2 regions of the Methylobacterium sp. Gmos3 genome follow, and region 2 is predicted to be linked to the other one. Evidence: predicted binding sites of a transcription regulator. Region 2 holds the regulator's gene; the other holds the start of a gene.
What was found. Region 2 encodes LexA, which represses DNA repair genes until DNA is damaged. Its sites were predicted from a motif close to TGTTCNNNNTGTGTTCNG; they were not measured.
Positions count from the first base shown of each region.

Region 1 (4,243 bases), on a different contig from region 2:
AGACGGCCTCCACCCGGTCGTTGCCGAGGGACTTCTGGTAGGCCATCGGCAATTGCCCGAGCTCGGTGCGAATGGCCTCGTCGGCCTCGCCGTAGAAGGTGCGGACGGGCGTCTTCACCACCCAGCGGTAGCACTGCGTCTGCGCCACGAGGCGGCCATAGGCTGAATCCGCGAAGAAGCGCGGGTCGTAATAGGCGGGCTTCACGACCTTGCGCAGGTCGGTGGGCACCGCGCTCGGGTCGAAGGGCAGGCGCTCGTAGGCGCGCTTGGCGAGGTCGTAGACCTCGTCGGTGAGGAGCGAGCGGGCGAGCCCCGGCACGCCGTAATAGTTCTCGAAGGAGAAGGCCGACAGGATGAACAGGGTCGGCACCCAGGTCGCGTCGTTCTTGCGCGGATAGTCGAGGAAGCCGCTCAGCGCCGCGAAGACGTCGGCCGGCGTGCTCGCGGTGGCGGTGGCCTTCACCGGCACGCCCGAGGCTTCGAGCTTCTCCAGCATCGCCAGGGTGACGAAGCCCCCCTGCGACCAGCCGCCGAGATACAGGTCGGCTGTGGCGACCTTGAGGTCGGCGAGCACTGCGCGGGCGGCCATCAGCATGTCGGTGGTCGCCTGCTGGTGGCTCGCCTTGACCATGTAGCCCTCCGGCTCCTCCGAGAGGCCGAGGCCGAAATAGTCGGCGCCGATCAGCACGTAGCCCTGCCCGGCGAACTGGGCGAGCATCAGCTGGGTCTCCGGCGATTCCCCCGGGAAGGAGGGCACCTGCCGTTTCCCGTAGACCGTGCCGTGTTGGTACGACACGATCGGCAGGGCGGCCTCCCCGGTCTCCGGCACCGCGACGAGGCCCGACGCCACGGTCGGCCTGTTCCCGCGCTCGGGAATCACCGAGGGGTACGTCACCCGGTAGAGCCTCACTGCGTTCCGGGCCGGCGTGTAGGTCACCGGGATGCCGGCGAAGGCCGGGGTGTCGGTGGTGAGGATGTGGTTGAGCCTGTCCGCGTCCCAGCGGCCGATCGCCTCGTACTGGACGCCGGAGGCGATGCGCACGGGATCGGCCGTCGCGGGGGCCGATCCCCAGATCAGGGCCAGCAGAGCCAGCAGGCGGACGAGGGCGGCCGCGATTCTCACCGGGTGACGTCACGCGCGGCTGAGCGGACGGGGCTCTCTCGCTACACCGGAGGATGCTACGGATTGATGAAGATCTAGGAGAGTTTTCGCAACCTGGGGATTGTCGAATCACAAGAACAAAAGTAGAACTTGTGGGTTGCCTCAGGTGCCTGTGGGATCCTGTCCGGCCGGCATTGCCGAGGGGTGGAGACGAGCGCATGTGTAGGCGGCAAGTGTAGCCCCGTGAGATGCGGAACGCGAGGAGAGATCGATGGCGGGCAGCGTCAACAAGGTGATTCTGGTGGGCAATCTCGGGCGCGACCCGGAGATTCGCCGACTCGGTTCGGGCGATCCGGTCTGCAACCTGCGGATCGCGACCTCGGAATCGTGGAAGGACAAGGCCACCGGCGAGCGCAAGGAAAAGACCGAGTGGCACTCGGTCGTGATCTATAACGAGAACCTGTCGCGGGTGGCCGAGCAGTACCTGCGCAAGGGCTCGAAGGTCTATGTCGAGGGCCAGCTCCAGACCCGGAAGTGGGCCGACCAGTCGGGCGTCGAGAAGTACACGACCGAGGTGGTGCTGCAGCGCTTCCGCGGCGAGCTGACGATCCTCGACGGGCGCGGCGGCGGTGGCGGCGAGTTCGCCTCCGAGGAGGAGGGCGGCGGCCAGATCAGCCGTGGCGGTGATTTCGGCGGCGGTGGTGGCGGCGGCCGGGGTGGCGAATTCGGCGGTGGCCGCGCCCAGGGCGGCGAGCGTCGCCCGGCCCCGTCCACGGGCGGCGGCGGTGGCCGCGCGGGCTACGACCTCGACGACGACATCCCGTTCTAGGGGCGGCCCCTCTTTTCCCTCTCCCCGCCTGCGGGGAGAGGCCCACGGACATCGTGTCGTGTCCGTGGGAAGCGCAGGCGAAGCCGGAGCGGTGGTGAGGGGGCTTCCCGCGAGAGGCTGGTCCGGTGAGCCCCCTCACCGTTGGCTGCCGCCTCGCCGCGCCGACGACGGGGTCGTCGCGGCCCTCTCCCCGCAAGCGGGGCGAGGGGAATGCTCACTGTCGACGCTCTCTCATACCCGCCCGTCACCCAGGCACGGGCAACCCCTCTCCCCGCCTGCGGGGAGAGGCCCACGGACACCTTGTCGTGTCCGTGGGAAGCGCAGGCGAAGCCGGAGCGGCGGTGAGGGGGCTTCCCGGAGGAGTCTCATCCTGCGCGCCCCCTCACCATCGGCTGCCGCCTCGCCGCGCCGACGACGAGGTCGTCGCGGCCCTCTCCCCGCAAGCGGGGCGAGGGGAATGCTCACCGTCGACGCTCTCCCAGACCCGCCCGTCACCAAGGCACGGGCATCCCCTCCCTCCACAGGCGGGCAGAGGGGATGCTCCGCTACCCCCCCGTGACGCTCATGTGCCGGGGCACGGCGGCCGGGCGCTGGCGCTCGATGACGAAGTCGTGGCCCTTGGGCTTGCGCGAGATCGCCTCCTCCACCGCCCGGGCCAGCACGGCATCGTCCTGCGTGGCGCGGAGCACGGCGCGCAGATCCGCCGAATCCTCCTGGCCGAGGCAGAGGTAGAGCTGGCCGGTGCAGGTCAGGCGTACCCGGTTGCAGCTCTCGCAGAAATTGTGGGTCAGCGGCGTGATGAAGCCGAGGCGACCGCCGGTCTCCTCCACGCGCACGTAGCGGGCCGGGCCGCCCGTGCGGTCGGGCAGCGGCGTGAGGGTGTAGCGGCTCTCCAGGCGCTGGCGCACCACCGAGAGCGGCAGGAACTGGTCCGTCCGGTCGGTTTCGATCTCGCCCAGCGGCATCACCTCGATCAGCGTCATGTCCATGCCGAGCCCGTGGGCCCAGGCGATCATGTCGGGGATCTCGTCGCCGTTGACGTCCCGCAGGGCCACGGCGTTGATCTTCACCTGCATCCCGGCCTTGCGCGCGGCCTCGATGCCGCCGAGCACCACCGGCAGGTCGCCCCGGCGGGTGATGTCCTTGAACTTGGCCGCGTCCAGGGTGTCGAGGGAGACGTTGACGCGCTTCACCCCCAGAGCCGCCAGTTCGGGCGCGAAGCGCGCGAGCTGCGTGCCGTTGGTGGTGAGGGTCAGTTCCTTCAACACGCCCGAGTCGAGGTGGCGCGAGAGCCGGCGGAACAGGTGCATGATGTCCCGGCGCACCAGGGGCTCGCCCCCGGTGATGCGCAGCTTGCGCACGCCCCGCGCGATGAACACGCCGCAGAGCCGGTCGAGCTCTTCCAGGCTCAGGAGGTCGCGCTTGGGCAGGAATTGCATGGTCTCCGACATGCAATAGGCACAGCGCAGGTCGCAGCGATCCGTCACCGAGATGCGCAAGTACGAGATCGCCCGCTGGAACGGGTCGATCAGCGGCGCGGGCCTCGCGCCGGCCGGCAGGACCGTCGAAGGGAGGGAGATGTCATCGGCCATTATGCCAGATATGATGGCCGGAACGCCCCCGGGCAAGCGTGCCCAGTGAGCGCAACCCCCGATTGCCGCAACGGTGTGACCCGTGAACCCTGTCCAGACCCAGGACCAAGGCCAGGATTTCTGGCCGACCGAGCTGCGCCTGTCCCCGGACAAGCGGATCCTCAACGTCGCCTTCGAGGACGGCACGCGCTTCGCCCTGCCGGCCGAATACCTGCGGGTGTCGAGCCCGTCCGCCGAGGTGCAGGGTCATTCCCCCGCCGAGCGGAAGGTGCTCGGCGGCAAGCGCAACGTCGCGATCCTCGGCGTGGAGCCGGTCGGCAACTACGCGGTGAAGCTCACCTTCGACGACATGCATGACACCGGCCTCTACGGCTGGGGCTACCTGCACGAACTCGGCCGCAACTACGTGCGGCGATGGGAGACCTATCTCGGCGAACTCGCGGAGCGGGGGCTCGACCGCGACACGGTGGCGCCCGCCAAGTCCGGCGGCTGCGGCTCGGGCTCCTGCGGCTGCCATTGATGCCGGGCTTCGCCTGCACGATCCCTGCGGTGCCGACGGTGCAGCAGGACGACGCCTCCGTGCGCGTCACGCGCTGGGATTTTACGCCCGGCGCGGTCACCGGCTGGCACGAGCACGGCTGGCCCTATGTCGTGGTGATGCTCGCCGACGGCATCCTGCGGGTCCATGACGGACAGGCGGTGAGCGAGACCGCCCTGAAG
Region 1 covers NZ_JBWJYL010000013.1:50,388-54,630, reverse strand. The annotation lists gene ACS5Q7_RS22705 (alpha/beta hydrolase family protein) at 1-1,123, opposite strand, end outside; gene ssb (single-stranded DNA-binding protein) at 1,374-1,931, shown strand; gene moaA (GTP 3',8-cyclase MoaA) at 2,477-3,523, opposite strand; gene ACS5Q7_RS22690 (gamma-butyrobetaine hydroxylase family protein) at 3,606-4,043, shown strand; gene ACS5Q7_RS22685 (cupin domain-containing protein) at 4,043-4,243, shown strand, end outside.
Region 1: a site for LexA is predicted at 1,236-1,253, ahead of ssb (single-stranded DNA-binding protein). Genes of this name have one in related genera too.

Region 2 (4,243 bases):
TCGGCGCCCTGCCGCCCGAGGCGCGCCCGCGCCGGGTGCGGGTGTCGTTCCGCAAGGCGCCGCCGCTCAGGCCGGGCGACACCGTGAGCGCCACGGCGCGGCTCCTGCCCCCACCGGAGGCGGCCCGGCCGGGGGGCTACGATTTCGCCCGCGACGCCTACTTCCAGGGGATCGGCGCGGTGGGCTCCCTGGTCGGGCCGATCACGGTCGCGCCGACGCCGGACCTGCCTCCCTCGCTCCGCTTCGCCGCCGCCCTCGACGAGGCCCGCAACGCCCTGACCCGCCGGATCGCCGGCAGCTTCGGCGGCCAGCCCGGCGCCGTCGCCGCCGCGCTCGTCACCGGCAAGCGGGGGCTGATCGGTCCGCAAGCCAACGATGCCCTGCGCGCGGCCGGCATCTACCACGTCGTCTCGATCTCCGGCCTGCACATGGTGCTGGCGGCGGGGGTCGTCTTCTGGCTGATCCGGGCGGTCCTCGCCCTCGTGCCCCATTGCGCCCTGTTCTGGCCGATCAAGAAGATCGCGGCGGGGGCGGCCATGGCGGGCGCCACCGCCTATTGCGCCTTCTCCGGCTGGGACATCGCCGCGGAGCGCAGCCTGCTGATGACGCTGATCATGCTCGGTGCGATCCTCGTGGACCGGCCGGCGCTCTCGATGCGCAATCTCGCCCTCGCCGCCCTCGTCGGCCTCGCGCGGGAGCCCGAGGCCCTGCTCGGACCCAGCTTCCAGATGTCCTTCGGCGCAGTGGCGGGCCTCGTCGCCTGCGCCCGGCTCATCGATGGGCGGCTGTTCCTCACGCCCGGCGCGGGACGCCTCGGGCGGACCCTGGGCCTCGTCGCCAGAGGCATCGTCGGCACCCTCGCCACGACCCTCGTCGCCCAGGTCGCGACCGCCCCGTTCGCGACCTACCATTTCCAGACGGTGCAGCCCTTCGGCGTGCTCGGCAACGCGCTGACCCTGCCCCTCGTTTCCCTGGTGGTGATGCCCTGCGCCGTCCTCGGCACGCTCACCTATCCGTTCGCCCTCGACCGGCCGGTCTGGTGGGTGATGGGGCAGGCGGTGGCCGGGATGCTCGCCGTCTCGGAATGGATCGCCGGGTTCGGCCGCTCCGTCCTCGTGGTGCCGGCCTTCGGCACGGGAGCCCTGCTCCTGCTCGCGGCGGCGCTCCTCATCGCGACGCTTCCCATCTCGAACCTGCGCCGCCTCGCCCTGCTGCCGGCCCTGGCGGGCCTGGCCTTCGCGGCCCTGCCGCACCGGCAGGATCTCTACATCGACCGCCAAGGCGCGGGCGCGGCCCTGCGCGGGGCCGACGGGCGCCTCGTGGTGCTCGGCAAGCCGCCCGCCTTCGTGCTGGAACAATGGCTGAAGGCCGATGGCGACGGCCGGCGGGCCGGCGACCTCCTGGCCGCGCCCCCGCCGGGCCGCTGCGACCGTCTCGGCTGCACCGCCCGCCTGCCGGATGGCCGGGCCGTCGCCCTGGTGAAGGACAGGCGCGCCTTCCCGGAGGATTGCGCCCGCGCCGCCCTCATCGTCACCGCGCTGCGGGCACCGCCGGACTGCGCGGCGCCGCTGGTCATCGACCGGCGACGCCTCGCGGAGGGGGGCGCCGTCTCGGTGAGGCTGGACGGCGACGCCCTGGTTCCAACCTATGCCCACGCGGCGAGCCGTGCGCCGCCATGGCGTTCGGGCCGGGAGCCGGAGCCCCCTTCGGATCAGTAGCGGCGGACGAGGCTCACGAGGCGACCCTGGATCCGCACCCGGTCGGGGCCGAGGACGCGGGTCTCGTAGGCCGGGTTCGCCGCTTCGAGGGCGATGGAGGAGCCGCGCCGACGCAGGCGCTTGAGGGTCGCCTCCTCGTCGTCGATCAGGGCGACGATGATGTCGCCGGTATTGGCGGTTTCCTGCTTGCGGATGACGACGAGGTCGCCATCGAGGATGCCGGCATCGACCATCGAGTCGCCGCGCACCTCAAGAGCGTAATGCTCGCCGCCGGCCAGGAAGTCCGGCGACATGGTGACGGTGTGGCTCTGGCTCTGGATCGCCGCGATGGGCGTGCCCGCCGCGATGCGCCCCATGACCGGGATCGCGACGCCCCGGAACTCCTCATAGGCCCGAGGCTGAGGCGTCGCGGCCGGCGGCAGCTTGGCGAGCCCGCCCTCGACGACGCTCGGGGTGAAGCGCCGGGGCTCGGGCGCCGCAGCCGCCGCCGCCTCGGCCGCCTCCGGCCCGCGCCCCAGAGCGTCGGGCAGGCGAATCACCTCGATGGCCCGCGCCCGGTTCGGCAGGCGGCGCAGGAAGCCGCGCTCTTCCAGGGCGGTGATGAGGCGGTGAATGCCGGATTTCGACTTCAGATCGAGGGCATCCTTCATCTCATCGAAGGACGGCGGCACGCCGCATTCCTGCATCCGCTGCTGGATGAAGCGCAGGAGGTCCAGCTGCTTGCGCGTGAGCATCGTTCGGGTCTCGCAAAGTGGCGGCGGTCGCACGGAAACAAATCGCGAACACGTTAAGCGTTCCGCAAGTGTTCCGCAAGAGACAAGCTTGGCCTTGCGTCGGTTCGTAGGGCGATGCCGGCTCACCCGAACGCTATCGGACCGTCCGAGCCGCTCTCATAGGTCACGGCAGGAGCTTGAGCGGGTCGTGTCCACTAGCGTGGTGTCGCTCGCCGAGAGCCACCACGATCACCGGCTTTGGCCGGGACGCCCAGGCAGGCCAGCACGGCGGGCTCGGCCGTGTCCATCAGGGTCGCGAGCCTTGGCATCTCGGGCCGGAGTTTGATCGGCCGCCCGTCGCCATGGCTGGCGGGCCGCCTCCGCGTCGTCCTGGGCCAATGCGGTGGCGATGGGGGCCGAGACGACGAGCTCGACCCCGCGCAAGCCGCGCCAAGTTCGCATCGCCGCCGCCAGGGAGCGACGACACACGCACCGGACCGGCACCGGCGCGACGCCTGGTCTTAGGCGGCAGTGGCCTCCGCCGGGGGCTGTTCCTCGGCTTGCGCATCGAGGAGCGTCTGCCAGCTGAGTTGCGAGGCGAGGTGGAGCACGATCGCCCCCAACCAACCGCGAGCGTGGAATTCGGCCACCACGTCGGCCGGAAGGGCGCGGAACGCCGCTTCATCGACCAGCTGGAAGCCCGTCAGCGTGGAACTCACCGGGGGGATCTCACCGGTCGCCGTGACGGCGGATGTCGTCAGCCGCAGTTCGGCCGAACGGGGCACCAGCAGGCGGTGTTCCAGCAAGGCGGCCGAGAAACTGCGGGTGGCTTCGTACTCGGCTGCATAGGCCTTGCTCAATGCCATCGCCGCCTGAGCCCGGGGCGTCGGCGCGCCGGCCTCGTCGAACAGCCGGTCCGTCGTCTCGCCATCGGCCTCCGGGACGATCAGCGAACTGGTCGTATCGACGCCGAGCATCGCCGGCCCGTCACCCGCCTGCACGGCGATGAACGGATAGCGCCGCAGATAGGCCGGGATGTAGAGGCCGGGACGCCACACGCCCGCCTTGTCGATGAGCAGGTTGCGCCCCGCTGACAGCCCGCTCAAGGCCAGGGGCAGAGCATCCTCGGCTTGGGCGAAGACGATCGGCATGACGCGCCCCGCCGCGGCGAATTCTGCCACGGTGAGGGGAATCGCAACGGCTTCGGCCGCGAAGCCGAAATGCCCTTCGCGCCGAACCCCGAGCGTACGATGCTCCGGGAATCGGACCACGTCCGGCTTGCCGTAGAACAGCGGCGGCACCTGAGACGCGGGCGAATTGGTGGTTGCGGAGTTGGCCATCGGTTCGTTCTCAGATGTGAAGGACGTCAGTCCAGCATCCCGCCGGACCTGGATGGAGAGCTTCCAGAAGCCGCAATCCGGCAGCGGGAGGAGGCGCGCGGTCTTCAGCCCCCCGCCTCTCGGCTCAGGATCGGGGGCGTCCTGGCCCTGAACGGAACGAGCGGGCTGGGGGCCGAACCCGTCGTCGCTGGCGTCAGCGGGGCTTGATGGCTGCGTCGAGGGCGGCCGAAAATCCCCGGAAGGAGAAAGGCACGTTCACGGTGCGGCGGGCGCCATCCTCGAAGCTCAGGGTGCCGGTTCCGGTCGCGGTCCGCAGGGCGAGCTCGAAATCCTTGTCAGCCTCGACCTCCGCGAAACAGCCCGAGCCGCACCGCTTGAACTCGAGGGGAACGGCCTTCGCTTTCTCTCCCGCCTGGACCTTCGCACCAGCGGGCAGCCAGACCCCGGCCGGCAATTGGACGGCCACGCGGAG
Region 2 covers NZ_JBWJYL010000001.1:324,213-328,455, forward strand. The annotation lists gene ACS5Q7_RS01635 (ComEC/Rec2 family competence protein) at 1-1,718, shown strand, start outside; gene lexA (transcriptional repressor LexA) at 1,712-2,452, opposite strand; partial or broken gene ACS5Q7_RS01645 (IS256 family transposase) at 2,695-2,857, opposite strand; gene ACS5Q7_RS01650 (SapC family protein) at 2,953-3,771, opposite strand; gene ACS5Q7_RS01655 (invasion associated locus B family protein) at 3,965-4,243, opposite strand, start outside.